4 regions of the Rummeliibacillus sp. TYF005 genome follow, and region 4 is predicted to be linked to each of the others. Evidence: riboswitches for the same ligand, from Rfam matches in the RefSeq annotation. Region 4 holds a riboswitch; each other region holds the start of a gene.
The links. Region 4 has a riboswitch for S-adenosylmethionine ahead of CW357_RS07290 (methionine ABC transporter ATP-binding protein). Riboswitches for the same ligand answer to the same signal wherever they lie in the genome.

Region 1 (5,044 bases), on a different contig from region 4:
CACTTACAGGTAGTAAGAAGCCAAAACTAATAACAAACTGTTGGATGATTACAAATCCTACATTATTAATATTAAAATCAATAGTTGTTGTTAGTGCAATAAAAATTGGAATTAATGCTGAAGATAGACTGGTTGCACTTGCGAAACCAAGGTGAATTAGAATATTAAATAATGACACTAAAGCAATTGTTGCTAAAATTGGCATATGTTCTAAGCCAAGTGAACCGAATACTTTAGTAGAAAGCCATTGAGCACCTTGTGTATCAAGTAATATTGTACCGAGTGAGATACCTACTGCAAATACAATAATAGTACCCCATGGAATAAGACCTTCTACTTGTTTCCAATCAAAGACACCAATTTTGGGGGCTAATAATACTGCGATAGCAATAATTGTAACAGTTGTCGTATCAAATGGGTGTAGCTTTCCTTCAGTAGCCCAGAAGAATAATAAAATTAAAGAAATAATAATTAGACGAATTTCAGCGGATTTGACAGGTCCTAGTTCTTTTAACTGGGATTCAATCAATTCCTTGCCGCCTTCAATTTTTTGAGTTTCAGGTTTAATCAGATTAATCATTACAAAGAATAGCACGATGGACATAATAATTGAGAATGGTGCTGCGTATATAAACCATTGGCTCCAGGAAATATCCGTATTAAATTCTTTATTGATAAAACTCAATGCGACCATATTTTGCGCAGCAGCTGTCTTAATGCCAACATTCCAAATAGATACAGCTTGTACAGAAGTTATGACTAATAATGCAGCTAGTTTACTATCTTTTGGTAGGCCGAATGCAGCGACCATACCTAGTAAGATGGGCACAACTGCTCCTGCCCGAGCTGTGGCACTTGGTACGAAAAATGCTAATATAATCGAAACGATGATTGCTCCAAATACGATATTTTTAGTTTTTGTACCGACCAGGGATAAAATCCATAAGGCAAGTCGCTTATGTAAATTTGTTGCTTGCATGGCAGCAGCTAAGAAAAGAGCAGCAGCCACTAATGCGACGGCAGAATTGCTAAAACCACCTAAAGCCATTTTCAAAGCATTAGCTGTACCATACTCTAGTGAAGGATCTTCAAGAGTGGGTGCTAATCCGATTGATATTCCAGTAATTGCTATAATCATGGCTGCACTTACTGGATAAGAAACAGCTTCTGTAACCCATAAAATAACGGCAAATCCAAGAATTGCTAAACTCCTTTGACCAGCTACGGGTAAATTTCCGCTGTTTGGCCAAAATGTCATGATTATTAATACAGCAAAAGCAAGTCCTATCCATAGAGGTTTTAAATTCTTTTTCTTTTTAACTTCCTCCATAATTATCATTCATTTCCTTTATCTCCATTATAAGGCTGTGCTTATTGATATAATGTGCATATATATGTCGAAAAAAGGAAAATTTATGAAATACTTTATTTGTAAAGTACACGTTTATCTTATGAAGTAAGATTAAAAAGATAGGAAAATATTGTACTAGTGATTCTTACAAAAAATATAATACAAGAAATAAATCCCTTTCAAAATGATTAATTATTCAGAAAGTTGTTGACTTTTATTCTATTTATCTTCTATACTTACCTCAACAAGATGGAATAAAAAAATAACCTTTATCAAGAGCGGCGGAGGGATAGGCCCTGCGATGCCCAGCAACCAGTAAGTTTATGAATACTTGCTACGGTGCTAATTCCTACAGATTCTAAGCGAGTCTGAAAGATAAGGGGAGGAAATGCTAATCAACCCTCTTCTTACGTGAAGAAGGGTTTTTATTTTTTATAAGCATTGGAATAATGACTTTATAAAAACCCTTTAACACACCTCCGTTTTCCATCTAAAAAATTTTTAGGAGGAATTTAAAATGACAGAATTACGTAAAGAGACTTTAGCAGTTCATGGTGGTCAAACACCAGATCCAACAACAGGAGCTATTGCAGTACCTGTATACCGAACAACTGCATATAAATTTAAAGATTCTGAACATGCACGTAAATTATTTGCATTAGAAGAACCAGGCAATATCTATTCTCGTATTATGAACCCTACTGTAGATGTATTTGAAAAACGAATTGCATTACTTGAGGGAGGTACAGCAGCAGTTGCTTTATCTTCAGGGATGGCAGCTATCGCATTTTCAATATTGAACATCGCACGTGCAGGTGATCATATTGTATCCGCATCTAGTATTTATGGAGGAACTTATAATCTATTTGCGAACACGTTACCTCGTTATGGTATTACAACAACATTTGTCAACGAAAAAAATAATGATGAGTTTGAAGCAGCTATTCAAGATAATACAAAAGCTATCTATGCTGAAACCATTGGAAACCCAAGTCTTTCAATCGTAGATATTGAAGCATTAGCAAAAATTGCACACAAACATGAAATTCCATTAATCATTGATAATACATTTGCTTCACCTGTAGGTTGCAATCCAATTGAATTTGGTGCAGATGTTGTTGTTCACTCTGCAACAAAATGGATAGGCGGTCATGGTACAACTATTGCTGGGGTAGTAGTAGATGCCGGTAAATTTGATTGGACACGTGGTAAATTCCCTGATTATACAGAGCCAGATGAATCTTATCATGGTTTACGTTACGGTGTTGATACAGCAAATGCAGCATTTGCAACTCGTTTACGCGTTCAATTATTACGAGATTTTGGACCAACACTTAGCCCTGACGCTGCGTTTAATTTACTCCAAGGATTAGAAACTTTACATTTAAGAGTTCCATATCATAATGAAAATGCAAGAAAAGTGGCAGAATATCTTCGTCAAAATGACCAAGTAGAATGGGTGCATTACAATGGATTTGATGATAGCGAATTTGCTGCAAATGCTAAAAAATACTTGAAAAATGGTTTTGGATCTGTCCTTACTTTTGGTATTAAAGGTGGACGAAGTGCTGGTCGTCAGCTTATTGATAACATTGAATTATTCTGCCACGTGGCGAATGTTGGGGATGCTCGTTCTCTAATCATTCATCCTGCTTCTACAACACACCAACAATTAAGTCCAGAAGAATTGAAAAAATCTGGTGTTCCGGAAGAATTAGTTCGTCTGTCAATTGGTTTAGAAGCTGCGGAAGATATAATAGAAGCACTAGAGGCCGCATTTGCGAAAGTCGGTAAACCTGAAGAGGCAAAATAAAACTGGATTCGGGAAGCAAAAGTTTAAAGAGTGATGCGTTAAACACGTTCACTCTTTTTCTCTTATATAAATTGGCTTTTTAAAAATAATCTAAAAATTCGATAAAATCAATGATGTAAGCGGTTTTCATGACCTCTCAGAAAAAACAATTGTCCTTCTCAGAAAGATTTTTCTTGTAATCTGTCCGTATGTGAGCTAAAATCAACTTTAAGTTCAGTATTTAAAGATTTCTTTACATGTATAGGTCACATGTTAATGATAGATAAATCACAAATTGAATGCGTATGAAGTGAACATATGTATTTCACAATATAAAGAAGAGAAATTTGGAGGCGAATGATATGACAACAGTGAAGGTAGCGATTCTTGGTTTCGGTACAGTTGGTCAAGGTATTTTTCGTATAGTAAATGAAAAACGAAAGCAATTCAAAGATACTTTAGGAGTAGATATTGAGATTGTTAAAATTCTTGTAAGTAATGTGAATAAGCCGCGTTCACATGCTCCAAAAGAATTATTAACAGATAAATTTGAGGATATCTTAGCAATTCCAGATTTAGAAGTGGTTTTTGAGGCAATTGTTGGAGAAGAGCCAGCTTATAGATATTTATCAAAGGCGATTGAAAAAGGATGCAATATTATTACTGCGAACAAAGTAATGTTTTCTAAATACGGTTTAGCTTTACAAGAGAAAGCGAAAAAATACGGCGTTCAAGTTGGTTATGAAGCGACTGTAGCTGGTGGAGTACCAGTTATTAAGACAATGCAAAATATCCTTCGGGTGAACGAAGTAAGTCATATTCAAGGGATTTTAAACGGCACTTCAAACTATATCCTTACTCAAATGCGCAGTGAAGGATTACCATTCGATGAAGCGTTACAAGATGCACAACGTTTAGGCTATGCAGAAGCTGACCCATATAATGATATCTCGGGTCAAGATCCATTCCGCAAACTTATGATTTTAAGTGCATTAGCATTTGGTGAACAACCTAATTGGGATGATGTAGATATTGTAGGTATTACGGAAATAACAGCTGAACAAGTTGAGGAAGCAAAAGAAAAAGGTTTGCGTTACAGACATGTTGGAGATGTTCGTCGTGATGAGACAACTGGTGAAATTATTGCAACAGTAGGACTTCAATTAGTAGGACCAGAACATCCGTTATATAATATTGAAGGTGTTAATAATGCAGTTGCGTTTGATACAAACTATATTGGTACACTTACACTTGTAGGTCCAGGTGCAGGTATGTTCCCTACAGCGAGTGTAATGGTGGAAGATTATGCAGACATGTTAGTGAAATCACCAGCAACAGTTACAATTTAAGTTATTAACTCGTTGTATCATTATTCATAAATCTAATCTACATATATTGTGGGGAATAGCGAATAACGGCTACGAGGTTGAGCAATAACAAAGCCACGAAAATTTTACAATCAGTAAAATTTTCGTGGCTTTTCATTTTAAAGGTCATTATAAACCAATCCTATATTAAATTAGTCTTCGTCTTTAATATCAATATCTTCAGGAATCGGCGTATTTTTCCATATCTCAATTTCTTCCTTAATCTGTTGAAGCTGCTCGAAGTAACGATCAAATTGATCACTACTGATTAAAAACTGTTCACCATCATGAACAGAACGAATGCGGCCTTCCAACACATAACGCATTACTTGATATTCAGGCATAGAGATATCTTTTGCTGTTTCTGCAACCGTTTTGTACATAATGTTAGGCCCCCTTGGCCTTATTATAATAGAAGAAAATAGTAACCTCAACTTTCTGAATATATGATAAATTGGAGAAGGTAGAATAATTATGGAAAAATTTAAAATTTAATTTTAGGAAAAGGGACTACAAGTGTACAGTTTCAGTTTG
Region 2 (5,044 bases), on a different contig from region 4:
TACAAAAGCAGTTTTTACTGCATCTGTAGAAACGATTGATCGAAACCATCCAAATGTAGAAACAAGAGGCGTCATATTAATGACTGAAGAAGAATTATTAGCAAATGAGCATTTAAGTTTCTACATGAAAGATTTGGGCATGAAGAAGATTCTTGAAAAGGTGAGTGAACGTGAAGATAAATGGGAAAATTGAAAGCTTAAGGGATTATCCATCGCCTAATCCACGTGTTACATTAAAAGAAATAACATATTGGTCTGATGGTTTACGTGTAAAAGGCTTACTTGCTACTCCTGTTACTCATGCAAATTATGAAGGTATACTTTATTTGCGCGGTGGTATGCAGGGAGTAGGTATGGTGCGTCCTGCTAGAATCACTCAACTTGCTTCACATGGTTTCACTGTATTTGCACCATACTACAGAGGAACACGTGGTGGTGAAGGACGAGATGAATTCGGTGGTAAAGACCGATTAGATGCAGTTAATGCAGTGGAGGTTTTAAAGGAGTTTTGTAAAAAGGATCGTATTCATCTTTTCGCTTTCTCAAGAGGTGGTATTATGGCGCTATGGACGGGAATATTGCGCGATGATATTACTTCAATCGTGACATGGGGTGGCGTATCAAATGTAACCTATACGTACGAAGAAAGAACAGATATGCGAAGAATGATGAAAAGAGTATTTGGCGGTTCACCTCGGACAAATCCAATAGCATACGAAGAACGTACACCAATTGTCCATTTAAAAGACCTACATGCTTCAGTATTAATCATACATGGAATGCATGATGAGAATGTTGGATTCAAACATGCGCAGTTGTTAGAAAAAAATTTGAAAAATTTAAATAAACATGTAGAGACTTGGTATTATCCCGAATATACGCATTTTTTCCCGAGCGATATTAATCGGAGAGTTGTAGATGATGCCTGTCAGTGGATGAAGTTACAACATTCATAGGGGTGGCGAATTGTGGGCTATATTAAAGCGAGGGTGGACCCTGAAAAGCTAAAAAATAATAAATTGAAGTTTGAAGAAAAGTATCCTTATTGGGAAGAATTGTGGACCAATTACACAGAACCTTATTCTGAAGTTCAAATTCAAAATTGGAAAGAAGAAAAACAAGCAATCGAAGAATTAGAACAAATTAGTTATGTTTCAAGAAGTGAAGGACTTGTGAAAATCCAACTGGTTGTGTTGGAAGAAGATACACGAAATTACTTTAAAAATAAGCCACATATTGAGGGTAAGCTCAAATGGTTTTCCATTCTCTTTCATGATGATGAAATGAGAGAGGGTATAGAGATCCGTAATTATGGAGAAGAAGTTTTCTTTAACCAAGTAACAAAGGATGAAGCTGAAGGAATTGTCCATATGTTTGAAGAGTTTAAATTGATCGTCGAATTTGTACCAGATGATACAGATTAATGAAAACATTACACATTTGTTGTAATGTTTTTTTGTTGTGCAGAAATGTGGGGGAGATTTTATGACGTAAATTGCTTAGAGAGCGGATAAAATTTGAATTCGAGCGGATAAATGGATCACAGGAGCGGATAAAACCGTCTCAGGAGCGAATAAAACTATCTCAAGAGCGGATAAACCAATCACAGGAGCGGATAAACGGACCACCAGAGCGTATAAACCCATCCCAGGAGAAAATAAATTCATTTCACCATAAACGCTAAAGTCTCTCCAGATAAAAAATGCACAAAAAAACGAGCAGTTGAATATACTGCTCGTTTTTCATACGATTTTGGATTTACTTATAGGTTTTTAAATAATTTTTAGTTAAGCGAGTGGTGCACCATTTTTAGTGATTTCTTCTGCTGCTGCACCGAATTTTTTAAAGTTTTCATGGAACATACCAGCTAATTCTGTTGCTTTTTTATCATAAGCTTCTTTATTAGCCCAAGCATTACGTGGATTTAAAAGATTTGTTGGTACACCTTCGATTGCAGTTGGCATTGCAAGACCGAAGATAGGGTCTTTGTCAGTAAATACATCATTAAGTTTACCGTCGATAGCATCGCGTACCATTTTACGAGTGTAAGAAAGTTTCATACGACTACCTTCACCATAACTTCCGCCAGTCCAACCAGTGTTTACTAAGAATACATTTACTTGGTGTTCATCAATTTTCTTCCCTAACATTTCTGCATAAACAGTAGCGTGTAATGGGAAGAAAGGAGCTCCGAAGCAAGTTGAAAATACAGGTTCAGGTTCTACAACACCACGTTCTGTACCAGGTGTTTTTGAAGTGAAACCTGATAAGAAGTGATACATTGCCTGTTCTTTCGTTAACTTACTAATAGGAGGTAAAACTCCAAAAGCATCTGCTGTTAAGAAAATAACAGTTTTTGGATGACCTGCAATAGAAGGATCAACGATATTTTCGATGTTTTGGATTGGGTATGCAACACGAGTATTTTGTGTTAGTGTCTCATCATCGTAGTCAGGAATTCGAGTTTCGGAATCTACGATAACATTTTCAAGCACTGTACCGAATGTGATAGCATTATAAATTTCAGGTTCTTTTTCAGCTGAAAGGTTGATTGTTTTTGCATAGCAACCACCTTCAATATTGAACACGCCGTTATCAGACCAACCATGTTCATCGTCACCGATTAGTTTACGATTACCATCAGCTGATAACGTTGTTTTACCAGTACCTGATAAACCAAAGAATAGAGCAACGTCACCTTGTTCGCCTACATTTGCAGAACAATGCATTGGCAGGATTCCGTTTTGTGGTAATAAGTAATTCATAATACCGAAGATAGATTTTTTCATTTCCCCAGCGTATTCAGTGCCGCCGATTAAAATAATACGTTTTTCTAAAGATACGATGATGAAAGTTTCTGAAGCTGTACCATCAACTTTTGGGTCCGCTTTAAAAGTAGGAGCGGATAAAATAGTGAAATCAGCTTCATGTGCATTTAGTTCTTCATCAGTAGGACGGATGAATAGTTGGTGAGCAAATAGATTATGCCAAGCGTATTCATTAACAACGCGGATTGCTAAGCGAGAATCTTTGTCTGCACCTGCAAAGCCTTTAAACACAAAAACTTCTTCTTTTTGTTTTAAATAGTTAACAACTTTGTTATATAATGAATCAAATACTTCTGCAGAAATTGGTTGGTTAATCTTACCCCAATCAATTTGATCTTTAGAAGATTCTTCGACTACCATAAATTTATCTTTAGGTGAACGACCTGTATATTTGCCTGTTACTGCACGAACAGCGCCATCTACTGTTAAGATTGCTTCACCGCGGGAAGTTGCTTTTTCCACTAATTGTGGGACTGAAATTTGTTCTGAAATGTTATTTCCTTGTAATAAACCCTTCAGTTCATTCGCAATTTCTACTGAATTCATCTTTGTTCGTACCTTCCTTTTTATGTTATTACCCTTTAAAAGGGTTTCTATTCTTCATCTCGAGAATTAGTATAACACATTGAAATGAATAGTCTATACTAATAGGGATTTATTTTTATGATTTTGATTTTTTTGTTACTATAAGAAAATAAGTTTGACTTTCATAGTAATATCACTTACTATATGCATTAGAACGGATACTCTTATCCCGAGCTGGTGGAGGGTCAGGCCCTATGAAGCCCGGCAACCTGCATTATCTTTCACGTGATGCGTTGGTGCTAATCTGATGCAAGGAAGATTCCTTGAACGATAAGAGTGAAAGGTGCTTACGAAACATATCCTTTCCTCATTGATTTTCGATGAGTGAAAGGTTTTTTTTTTTCAAAAAATAGAAGCAAATCTGATTTGTTTCATTATTATATGCGATTTGTTGCATTCTATTTATATTATGGCACTTTCTATATCCTCGTGTTAAAAAAGCAGCTTATAGCTGGCTTGACGTTTAGAACTTAAACGGACATGGGTAATGAGTACCGTATCTTTTTTTCGAGAGGATCTCGTTGATAATAGGAGGAAACCAAATGACAAACAGAAGATTATTTACTTCAGAAAGCGTAACAGAAGGACACCCAGATAAAATTTGTGACCAAATTTCAGATGCAATTTTGGATGCTGTTTTAGCAAAAGATCCAAATGCACGTGTAGCATGTGAAACAACGGTTACAACAGGTCTAGTACTTGTAACAGGTGAGTTAACAACTACTACGTATGTAGATATGAAAGGTATTGTTCGCGATACAGTAGCGGAAATTGGCTACACTCGTGGTAAATACGGTTTTGATGCAGAAAACCTAGCAGTACTTGTTGCTGTAGGTGAACAATCACCTGATATCGCACAAGGTGTTGACAAAGCATTAGAAGCACGTGAAGGATCTATGACAGATGCAGACATTGAAGCAATTGGTGCAGGGGACCAAGGTTTAATGTTCGGCTATGCTTGCAACGAAACACCTGAGTTAATGCCACTTCCAATTAGCTTGGCACATAAATTAGCTCGTCGTTTAACAGAAGTTCGTAAATCAGGCCAATTAGATTACTTACGTCCTGATGGTAAAACACAAGTAACCATCGAGTATGATGAAAATAACCATCCAGTTAGAGTAGACACAATTGTTATTTCTACTCAACACGATGAAGAAGTATCTTTAGACCAAATTAAAAAAGATTTAAAAGCAGAAGTTATTGCCAAAGTTGTACCGGCAGAACTTCTAGATGACAACACAAAATACTTCATCAATCCAACAGGCCGTTTCGTAATTGGTGGCCCTAAAGGTGATGCAGGTCTTACTGGTCGTAAAATCATCGTCGATACTTACGGTGGATATGCTCGTCATGGTGGCGGTGCTTTCTCTGGGAAAGATGCTACAAAAGTTGACCGTTCTGGTGCATATGCAGCTCGTTATGTTGCGAAAAATATTGTTGCCGCAGGTCTTGCAGAACGTGCAGAAGTACAACTTGCATATGCAATCGGTGTTGCACAACCAGTATCAATCGCAGTCGATACTTTCGGTACTGGGAAAGTTAAAGAGAGTGATCTAGTAGAAGCAGTTCGAGAATTCTTTGACTTACGTCCAGCAGGAATTATAAAAATGCTTGACCTACGTCGCCCA
Region 3 (5,044 bases), on a different contig from region 4:
GATATCTTTTAAGGCGGAACCATATGCACAAGGAAATACTTCTCTATTTTGTATCAAGCGTCGAAATGTTGATAAAAAAAGTTGCATATCAATATTTTGTTCCAAATATTTTTCTAATAATTCATCATCATGTTCAGCGATAAATTCAATAACTGATTCTGATAGAGTTTGATTTGTTAAGCAGTTAGTAATTGGAAGAATATTTTGATCTAATTCTTGTTGCAATTCTTTAAGTACTTTAGGAACATTTGCAGCTTCTTGATCAATTTTATTGATAAATAGAAAAGTAGGAATTTCGTGTTTTTTGAGGAGTTGCCAAATTGTTTCTGTATGGCCTTCTACTCCATCAACAGCGCTTACTATGACTATTGCATAATCCATTACTTTTATAGCCCTTTCCATTTCAGGAGAAAAGTCTATATGTCCAGGCGTATCGATAATTGTATAAGTATCTCCATTTTTTATAAATCTACCTTGTTCCGCAAAAACAGTTATTCCTCTTTCCTTTTCTATCGCATTGTAATCCAAAAAAGCGTCTTTATGATCTACGTAGCCTCTAGTTTTTATACTATTTGTATGAAATAACAACTGTTCGGAAAATGTCGTTTTACCAGCATCGACATGTGCTAAAACCCCGATTGTTTTAAACATTGTACTTCCTCATTTCTAATATTTCATTAACATTAGTATATCAAATCCTTTCTCTCATAAAAAATACCGTTGCAAGCATTCGTTTGCTTACAACGGTCTGTTCACTCCCATTCATATGGTGTTTCTTGGTATACATAATAGTTTAACCAATTTGAAAATAGTAGATGTGTATGTGAACGCCAAACATTCAAAGGCCTCTTCGTTGGATCGTCATTTGGAAAATAATGTTTAGGTATAGGGATGTCTAAACCTTTTGCGACATCTCTTTCATACTCATCTTTCAATGTACAAGCATCATATTCTAAATGGCCAGTTACCATTATTAATCTTTCATCTTTTGAAATAGCTATAAAAAGGCCAGCTTCATCAGAAGAGGATAACACTGATAATTCAGGATGCGCTTCGACTTCTTCTAATGAAACCGAAGTATTACGTGAATGTGGTGCTGTGAACACGTCATTAAACCCTCTTAATAATTTTACAGTTGAATCTTTTACTGTATGGTTAAAAACTCCTGAACACTTTTCAGGTAACGGGAATTTTCCAATTCCAAAATGATGATAAAGGGCTGCTTGTGCTCCCCAACAAATATGTAAAACAGATGTTACATTTGTTTTTGACCAATCCATTATTTGCTTTATTTCTTCCCAAAAATCAACATCTTCAAATTCCATAAGCTCAATTGGGGCACCAGTAATGATCAGTCCATCAAAACGACGATGTTTAACCTCTTCATAAGTAGTATAGAAAGTTTCTAAATGAGATTTACTTACATTTTTTGATTCATGTGTTGCAGTATTTAGAAATGTTACGTTTGTTTGTAAAGGTGTATTACCTAAAAGTCTAAGAAGTTGTAATTCTGTTTTTTCTTTTTGTGGCATCAAATTTAATATAGCTATATTTAAAGGACGAATATTTTGACTTCTAGATCGATCTTCATCCATTACGAATATTTTTTCTTTTTTTAACAGTTCTGTAGCAGGTAAATCTTTAGGAATATTAATTGGCATTTGTAACTCTCCTTTTTGAATATCTTTAATCACTTTCGATTGAGAAGATTATTCATAATTTGACAATTGAAATCACTAACTTAAATTCCTACAATTACTTCTCTCAACCTAACACTAGTTTGTTAGGTTATATAGGTGGAATTGATGTAGGAACTAGCTTAATGTAATTGAGTGATAAAAAATAAAACCCCTTTTCTATGATAAGAAAAGAGGTTTAAATTCCGCTCAGTTTTCTTATCTTCCAAGACAGTTGTCTTGTAGGACTTAGCACCTTTCTGCAGAGCAGAGGTTGCTGAAGCTTCATAGGGCCATTTCCCTCAGCTTCTCTTGATAAGATCTATACAATTAATGTAATCCTAACATGGAAATGCTGATATTGCAAACTTTTCAGAAAATACAAGAAAAACAGAAACTTAAGCAACTTTAAAGAAAAAGAACCACTTATTCCTAGCTTATGATAATTATGGAGAATTTAGTATGAAAATTGAAAAAAAGCCACATGAATGTAGGTTACAATCAGTATCCATTTTTAAACTAAGGAGGATTTTGAAATAGACTCTTTATACATATTTAGATTAAATCTATTATATTACCTACTAAGTTTGACTATTCTTCCTGGATATGTTTTTGTATGCGGATTATGTTTTTTAATTTTTCTAATTTTTACTGTTATATAATAGATAACTATGATAAAATAATTGTTAAATTTAAGTTTTAACTAAGGAGTGCTTACTAGTGAAAATCGAAAGATCAAAAAAAATGGCTATGTTTCCAAAAGCAATATTCGGAGATTTAAAAGCGGCCGCCAATCGTAAAGCAGCTTCTGGTACTAAGTTAATCGATTTAAGTCTCGGTAGCCCAGACCTCCCCCCCGATGAAAAAGTACGTATGGAACTTTCTAATCAAGCAGCATTAGCAAGTTCTTACGGTTATACTTTGGGCGGAACGAAAAAATTCTACCAAGCTGTTGCAAATTATTATAAACGTCGTAGTAATGTAGATTTAGATCCCGAATCAGAAATTATTCAAACTATGGGTTCTCAAGAAGGTTTAGTTCATGTACCAATGGCCTTTTGTAACCCGGGAGATTATGTTTTAACAACAAATCCCGCCTATGTAGCCTATGATGCCGGTATTCACCTAGCAGAAGCAATTCCTTATTATATGCCTTTGTTAGAAGAAAATTCTTTTTTACCAGACTTTGATGCGATTCCAGTTGAAATTGCTGAAAAAGCAAAAATGATGATTTTAAATTTACCTGGTAACCCTGTACCTGCAATGCCATCTGAAGTATTTTTCGCTAAAGTTGTAGCATTTGCAAGAAAATACAATATAATAGTACTTCACGACGCTGCATACTCAGAATTCTATTTTGATGGTGGCAAGCCTATGAGTTTCTTATCTACACCTGGCGCAAAAGAAATTGGCATGGAAATCAATTCTCTTTCTAAAAGTTTTAGTTTAGCAGGAGCACGTATTGCTTATATTGCTGGTAATGCTGAAATGATTTCGATTATACAAGAACTAAAATCGAACCTTGACTATGGTACTTACCAACCGATTCAAGATGCTGCATGTGTAGCTTTAGATCATGCTGAAGAAATCACTGATCGTTTACGTTCTGTGTTTACAAAACGTCACCATATTTTAGTCGAAGGTTTAGAGAGTATTGGTTGGAATGTTACACCATCAGAAGGTGGAATGTTTGTTTTTGCAAAATATCCTAATCAAGAGATGAACGACATCGATTTTGTATATCATGCAATTGAAAAAACAGGCGTTGTAATGGTTCCAGGTTCAATATTTGGAGATGCCGGTAAAAATTATGTCCGTCTAGCATTAGTTCAAGAAGAATCTTTACTTAAAGAGGCTGTAGAACGTCTGGGAAAGCTTTCAAAAGTTGAAGTTGGCGTATAAATTTTGAGTTATATTTCAAAGTTCAAATTTGTTTCTTGACAAGTTTGAACTTTTTTGTTGTTTAAGCTTAACCAGTGGAGCTTTTCATTAACTAAAACCCCAATACTTTGATTCCATAAAAAAAGGGGGTAAACTGCTCCCCCTCTTAATTCTTTATATCCTTCGATGAGCCTTCATTTAAATAAACTTCACCGTCTTTATAAATCATCTTTTCTGGATAGCGTAGGTTTATAACCGCGTCCTGAAGTTCTTGTGAAGGTGCACGTGTTGAGAGTGACACAATTAAATTAGTAGCGAAGGCAGCTATCGCCCCGAAAATACCAGCGCCTGTATCGATAATGCCTAATATCGTAAAGCCACCATACTTTGCACTAAAAATGTAAAGAAGTGTCACAGCTAAACCGACAAGCATGCCAGCCATAGTTCCTTTTGCATTAGCCCGCTTCCACCAGACGCCTAATACGAGTGCAGGGAAGAAAGTACCGGTAGCAATTGCAAATGCCCATGCAACAATTTGGGTAATGGCACCAGGTGGGTTTAATGCAATAAGACCAGCTAGTAGTGTTGCAACAACAATTGAAATACGACCTATAAGTAGACGTTTTCGTTCAGATGCTTGTGGATTGATAATGCGGTAATAAATATCATGTGCAAACGACGAAGAAATAGAAATCATTAAGCCACCAGCTGTAGATAGTGCAGCTGCCATTGCACCTGCAGCCACTAGTCCAATAACAAAGATACCTAGATTTGCAATTTCAGGTGTAGCCATTACGACAATATCGTTAGCAATTGTAAGTTCAGCCCATTGAAGTATGCCATCACCATTCGTATCGGCTATCCCTAATTTTCCTGTATCAATCCATGATTGGGTCCACGAAGGTAATTCAGCAATCTTTTTACCAGCAACTTCCGTTAATAAAATAAAACGAGCAAAGGCTGCATAAGCTGGTGCACTAAAATATAAAAGTCCGATAAAAACTAATGCCCAAGCGCCTGACCAACGAGCCGCCTTCATAGTACCTACAGTATAAAAACGTACAATAACATGTGGAAGTCCAGCTGTACCACACATTAATGTAAACATGAGTGCTAAAAACTGCCATTTAGTTCCATTTGTGAATGGTGCAAAATATTCAGAGATTCCAAGTTCTCGGTCTAGTTCCCCCATTTTTGTTACAATTTCACCATAGGATATCCACGGTATAGGATTACTAGTTAATTGTAATGACATAAAAATAACAGGTACTAAATATGCGATTATTAAAATAACGTATTGTGCAACTTGTGTCCAAGTAATGCCTTTCATCCCACCGAATGCAGCATAAAATGCAATTAACACAACGCCGATCAGTGTTCCTATTTTAGCATCAATTTCAAAGAGACGTCCGATTACTACACCAGAACCTGATAGCTGCCCAATTGAATACGTGAAGCTTATAATAATTGTACATATAGCAGCAATT
Region 4 (5,044 bases):
GGAGTGTACATATTTTATAAAAATACAACTGTATTTTTAGAGTGTACATTAATAACGCTTTTATTTAACGTTATTACTATATTTTTCGTTAAAAATATTATATATTGTATTCTTTAAAAACACAATAGTTGTTTCTCTTAAAAGAACACATATACAAAAAGACTTTTTTGAATATTTTAATTATAATAAATGAAAAGGAGTGAAGCTCATGCAATTATGGAAATTGACACTGATTTATTTATTTGCAATTATCGCTTGTACTTTTTTGCTATTAATGGATATATCTAAATGGCTAATTTTCATTTTACTTTTTCTTTATGTTTTTTCATTTACCATGTATCCTCACTTCAACGCATTATTATGGACAAACAATCTAAAAAAAGTGGAACATTTTCTTGAATCAAATAAGCATCGCTCTCTCTATGCATACCCTTATGCAATCGCACATCAGACTGTCGCCGAACAAAAAGCCGCTCTACAAAAAATAATCACCTCCTATAAGCAACCGTACGTCAAGCATAACTACGCTTCTATACTTGCAATGCTAGAGAAGGATTATCATCGTGCCTTATCTGAAGCAAAGCAAATTACAAGAGAACCATTCCAAAGCTATATGATTGCCCACAGTGAAGTATTTTTAGGAAACTATGAACAAGCTAAAGCTTTAATACCCAAATTCACAGAAAAGTGGATGTCGCCTTCCATTGAAAGTTTAATCTCTTTTAAACAACAAGATAGGAAAAATTTTAAGTATCATTCAACAAAAGCTATTAAACAAGCTAGAGGTATTCAAAAGTATTTGCTCGTTTATAGCTTTCAAGAAATGGAAGGGAAAATGAAAAGCTGATTGGCTGCTTTTCTATAAAAGAATATTGAATAGCCCATATAAAAAGGGAAATTGCGCCAGGCAATTTCCCTTTTTGTTTATATCGAACATATGCGATTAGGACTGATTCTATTTATTTTTCATCCAATCAGGTTTACCAAATCCTTTGAATTGTGAATCGATTACTTTTTCAAATTCATCAGATTCAACAACTTCTTTAAGATCTTTTGCAAGTTGTGAATTTTCATCTGCTTCACGCACTGCTACGACATTACGGAATTGATCAGGCATGTTTTCTAGGAATACGGCATCGTCTAATTTCATACCTGCTGCTAATGCAAAGTTTCCTGGTACACCAGCTAGATCCGCACTTTCTACAGCACGAGGAAGTCCTGCTGCTTCAATTTCTTTGAATTTTAAGTTTTTAGGATTTTCCTTTATATCTTTTGTAGAAGCTTTTAATTGGTCAATATTATCATCAATTTTGACTAGTCCCTGATCTTGTAAAGATTTTAAAGTACGAGCTAAGTTTGATGGGTCGTTTGCAATGGCAATTGTTGCTCCATCTTTGATATCATCGACTGATTTATATTTTTTAGAGAAAAAGCCCATTGGTGCTGTTGGTACAATGATTAGACCTTTGATTTTTGTTCCATTTTGTTTGTTAAAGTTTTCTAAGTAGATAGAGTGTTGGAATAAATTCGCATCAATGTCACCAGAATCTAATGCTTTGTTCGGTTGGATATAATCACTAAATTCTTTTAACTCTACTTTGTATCCTTTCTTTTCAAGCTCCGGTACGATTGCTTTTTTAAGCATATCACTATATGGACCTGCTGTTGCACCAATTGTAATGTCTTTTGTTTTTGTTGCTTTACTTGTATCTTTTGATTTATCTCCACCACAAGCCGCTAAAGCCACTGCTAGTACTAGCGTTAATACGCTAAACAAAAATTTCTTCATGTTTAAAACCCCCAATTTTTTATAAAAAGCTATTTTTTCAGAATGCTAGTTACTTTTAACGTTTATCGACTGCTTTTGCAATCGCGTCTCCTGCTAATTGAATTGCTTGGACAATGATGATTAATATCACAACTGTCGCGATCATAATAGTGTTGTCATAACGGTAGTAGCCAAAGCGAATTGCTAGGTCACCGATACCACCACCACCGATAATTCCTGCCATTGCTGAGTATGCTACTAAACTAATAATAGTCATGGTGATTCCTTGAATGACACCAGATTTTGCTTCTGGAAGTAACACGTCTTTAATAATCATCCAACGTGTCGCCCCTACTGCAATAGACGCCTCAATAACACCTTTATCAATTTCTCGAAGTGATGTTTCAACAAGTCTTGCGAAAAACGGAATTGATGCGACTGACAAAGAAACACTTGCTGCAATAGGCCCTATCGTATCGCCTATTAACCACTTAGTAACTGGGAATAACGCTACTAAAAGAATGATATATGGAATTGAACGTATTAAGTTAACGATAAAGCCAACCACTACATTCACAAAGCGGTTACCAAGTAAACCGGATCTACTTGTAGAAAACAAGCCTTTTCCTGTGATGAATAAAAGCAAACCAAGTGGTAAACCAATGACCAAGGCCACTGCTAATGAAATACCTACCATTAGAAGCGTTTGACCAAATGCTTTCCAAATATCAGGAAGCATTTCTGTAAAATGACTAGGATCAAATAGCATTGTTTAACACCTCCACTGTGACTCCACGACTTTCCATATAGGAAATCGAACGGTTAATATCTGCCACTTGCCCATTCAGTTCCATTAGAAAAATACCAAGAGGTCTTTCCTGTATATATTCAATTGTGCCGTGTAGAAAGTTCCCACGTACCTCAAATTGCTGTAGCATATCTGAAATAACACCTTCACCAGCTACATCGCCTTTGAATAAAATTTTGACTACCTTACCTTTAACGTTTTGTAAAATGGTTGGCGGAATATCAAAAGACACTACACTGCTGATAAATTCCTGAGTTAGCGACTTTTCAGGATTGGCGAAAATATCATATACCGCACCTTCTTCGATTACCTTTCCATTTTGCATAATAGCCATGCGATCACAAATTTCCTTCACAACATCCATTTCATGTGTTATTAGAACAATTGTAATACCAAGTTCTCGGTTGATTTTCTTTAACAATCGTAAAATAGAGGTTGTTGTTGTTGGGTCAAGCGCTGATGTTGCTTCATCGCAAAGTAATATAGAGGGGTTATTAGCTAATGCTCTTGCGATTCCCACACGCTGTTTTTGTCCACCACTTAACTGGGCTGGAAACACATCTTTTTTATCTGACAAACCAACCATATGGAGCAACTCTTTGACTCTTTCATTTCTCTTTTCTTTTGATATATTTGCAGCTTTCAATGCAAACTCAATATTTTCCCCTACTGTTTTTTGGCTAATTAAGTAAAAGTGTTGGAAAATCATCCCGATTTTCAATCGTGCTTGTCGAAGTTGCTCACCTTTTAATTTTGTTAAATCTTGACCATCGATTAATATCTGTCCATCTGTTGGCTGTTCTAATAAATTAATGCACCGTAATAAGGAACTCTTGCCTGCTCCAGAATAACCAACTATTCCAAATATCTCTCCGTTATCAATTGTCAATGAGACATGATCTACACCGGTTACGCTTTTCTTTTTTACCTTGTAAATCTTTGATACATTTTGTATTTCCAGCATATACATCCCTCTAATCATTGTTAAATTACTATTGCACAAAAATTCATAATTTCTATTGAAAAACTATGTATTCCTACTAAAAAAAGATACATCCTTCTACTGAAAGATGTATCTTCTAATCAGATGTCGATTTATCTTTCAGAAATAAATTCTGTAGGAATTAGCACCTTCCCAAACGGGGGTTGCTGGACTTCACAGGGCCTATCCCTCAGTCACTCTTGATAAATTCCATTTGTTAAGTTGTAAGTTTATGTTAACCATATTATTTCTTTTTATATTATTTGTCAATCTATTTTTAGAAAAAATAAATTATTTAAAAATATTTTTATATTGGCTTATTTTATGTCTATTATTCAAATACCTTAACATTGAGGATAAATTCTACCGGAACCCATTTATCTTTATATTGGGTATCATTGTGTAGGCATAGCTTTTTTTCTTCGCTAATTAGTTTGGTGATGATTCCTCTATAGTGAACACTAGTTTGTTGGTGCCAAACGTCTAATAATACTTCTTTTTTGCCGTAATATGCTTGCAAAAGTTCTTCCTCTAAGGCTTGTAGGGTCCATTCATCAAAGGTCGGCTTTGTGATTTGCTGATCTTCTTGTTGCCAGGTTCTTAGTCTTTGTACATGTTCTGGCAACATCATAGCAGTCCATTTTATGTTACCTCGATCACGTAACATTTGTAATACCACTCCTTAGTATTGGAATCAGTTTTAGATTTAAATTTTATGCCCACCGAGTAATTTAGAACGATCGATAGCTGTTCCTGCATTTGTATATGATACGGCACGTAATAGAGCCGTAGAACCATAGTGGGTACGAAGGTGATCCATTGTGGTCCCAAGTTGTCGCCGTTTCCAACGTGTTTTATCAAAAAAACTAAGTTGCATAGAATGTTCTGATTCTAACTTTGAAATACTGACACTGATTTGTCGTACAGGGCGCTCGTTGTATTGTTCGTTCAATATCTGTTGGCAAATTTGATAAATAATCATCGTATCGTTTGTTGCTTCATCTATCGTACGTGAACGCTGGAAACCTCCTCCAAAAGCGTTTTTGCTATAAGAAATCCCAAGCGTAATCGTACGTCCTACTTTATAAGCTTCACGCGCTCTTCTTGCCACATCTTCACACATTTCTAGAAGTACGGCGAGCACTTCCGTTTTAGTGTTGTAATCCCGCATCAATATTTGGCTTTTACCATAACTAATTTGACCTTCTATCAATGGCGCTTCGCCAACTTTTGATAGATCAATTCCCCAAGCGTGATAGTAGAGTTGATTGCCCATAATACCAAAATGCCTTTCTAATGTTGTTAAATCAGCGTGCGCTAAATCCCCAACAGAAAAAATCCCCATATTATTAAGGGTTCGCTCGATTCGATGGCCAATTCCCCACATTTTAGATAATGGTGCAACAGGCCATAGCTTTTTTTCTACATCTTCAAAGTCCCACTTCGCAAACCCTGTTTTTTTTGCATCTAAATCAAGTGCAAGTTT

Region 1: linked by a shared signal. The riboswitch ahead of CW357_RS12270 (O-acetylhomoserine aminocarboxypropyltransferase/cysteine synthase family protein) and the one ahead of CW357_RS07290 (methionine ABC transporter ATP-binding protein) in region 4 are both predicted to bind S-adenosylmethionine.
Region 2: linked by a shared signal. The riboswitch ahead of metK (methionine adenosyltransferase) and the one ahead of CW357_RS07290 (methionine ABC transporter ATP-binding protein) in region 4 are both predicted to bind S-adenosylmethionine.
Region 3: linked by a shared signal. The riboswitch ahead of metA (homoserine O-acetyltransferase MetA) and the one ahead of CW357_RS07290 (methionine ABC transporter ATP-binding protein) in region 4 are both predicted to bind S-adenosylmethionine.

What each region holds. Positions count from the first base shown of each region.
Region 1 is NZ_ML122565.1:41,819-46,862, forward strand. It holds gene CW357_RS12265 (DASS family sodium-coupled anion symporter) at 1-1,330, opposite strand, end outside; SAM riboswitch class I at 1,618-1,733, shown strand; gene CW357_RS12270 (O-acetylhomoserine aminocarboxypropyltransferase/cysteine synthase family protein) at 1,869-3,164, shown strand; gene CW357_RS12275 (homoserine dehydrogenase) at 3,506-4,492, shown strand; gene CW357_RS12280 (MerR family transcriptional regulator) at 4,663-4,893, opposite strand.
Region 2 is NZ_ML122572.1:30,966-36,009, forward strand. It holds gene ytkD (RNA deprotection pyrophosphohydrolase) at 1-193, shown strand, start outside; gene CW357_RS13960 (alpha/beta hydrolase family protein) at 171-956, shown strand; gene CW357_RS13965 (hypothetical protein) at 969-1,424, shown strand; gene pckA (phosphoenolpyruvate carboxykinase (ATP)) at 1,788-3,374, opposite strand; SAM riboswitch class I at 3,575-3,690, shown strand; gene metK (methionine adenosyltransferase) at 3,956-5,044, shown strand, end outside.
Region 3 is NZ_ML122555.1:33,600-38,643, forward strand. It holds gene CW357_RS09205 (elongation factor G) at 1-651, opposite strand, end outside; gene metA (homoserine O-acetyltransferase MetA) at 753-1,661, opposite strand; SAM riboswitch class I at 1,893-1,998, opposite strand; gene CW357_RS09215 (aminotransferase class I/II-fold pyridoxal phosphate-dependent enzyme) at 2,397-3,578, shown strand; gene CW357_RS09220 (sodium:solute symporter family protein) at 3,724-5,044, opposite strand, start outside.
Region 4 is NZ_ML122550.1:24,383-29,426, forward strand. It holds gene CW357_RS07275 (hypothetical protein) at 209-847, shown strand; gene CW357_RS07280 (MetQ/NlpA family ABC transporter substrate-binding protein) at 956-1,789, opposite strand; gene CW357_RS07285 (methionine ABC transporter permease) at 1,845-2,537, opposite strand; gene CW357_RS07290 (methionine ABC transporter ATP-binding protein) at 2,527-3,540, opposite strand; SAM riboswitch class I at 3,669-3,768, opposite strand; gene CW357_RS07295 (YolD-like family protein) at 3,890-4,225, opposite strand; gene CW357_RS07300 (Y-family DNA polymerase) at 4,265-5,044, opposite strand, start outside.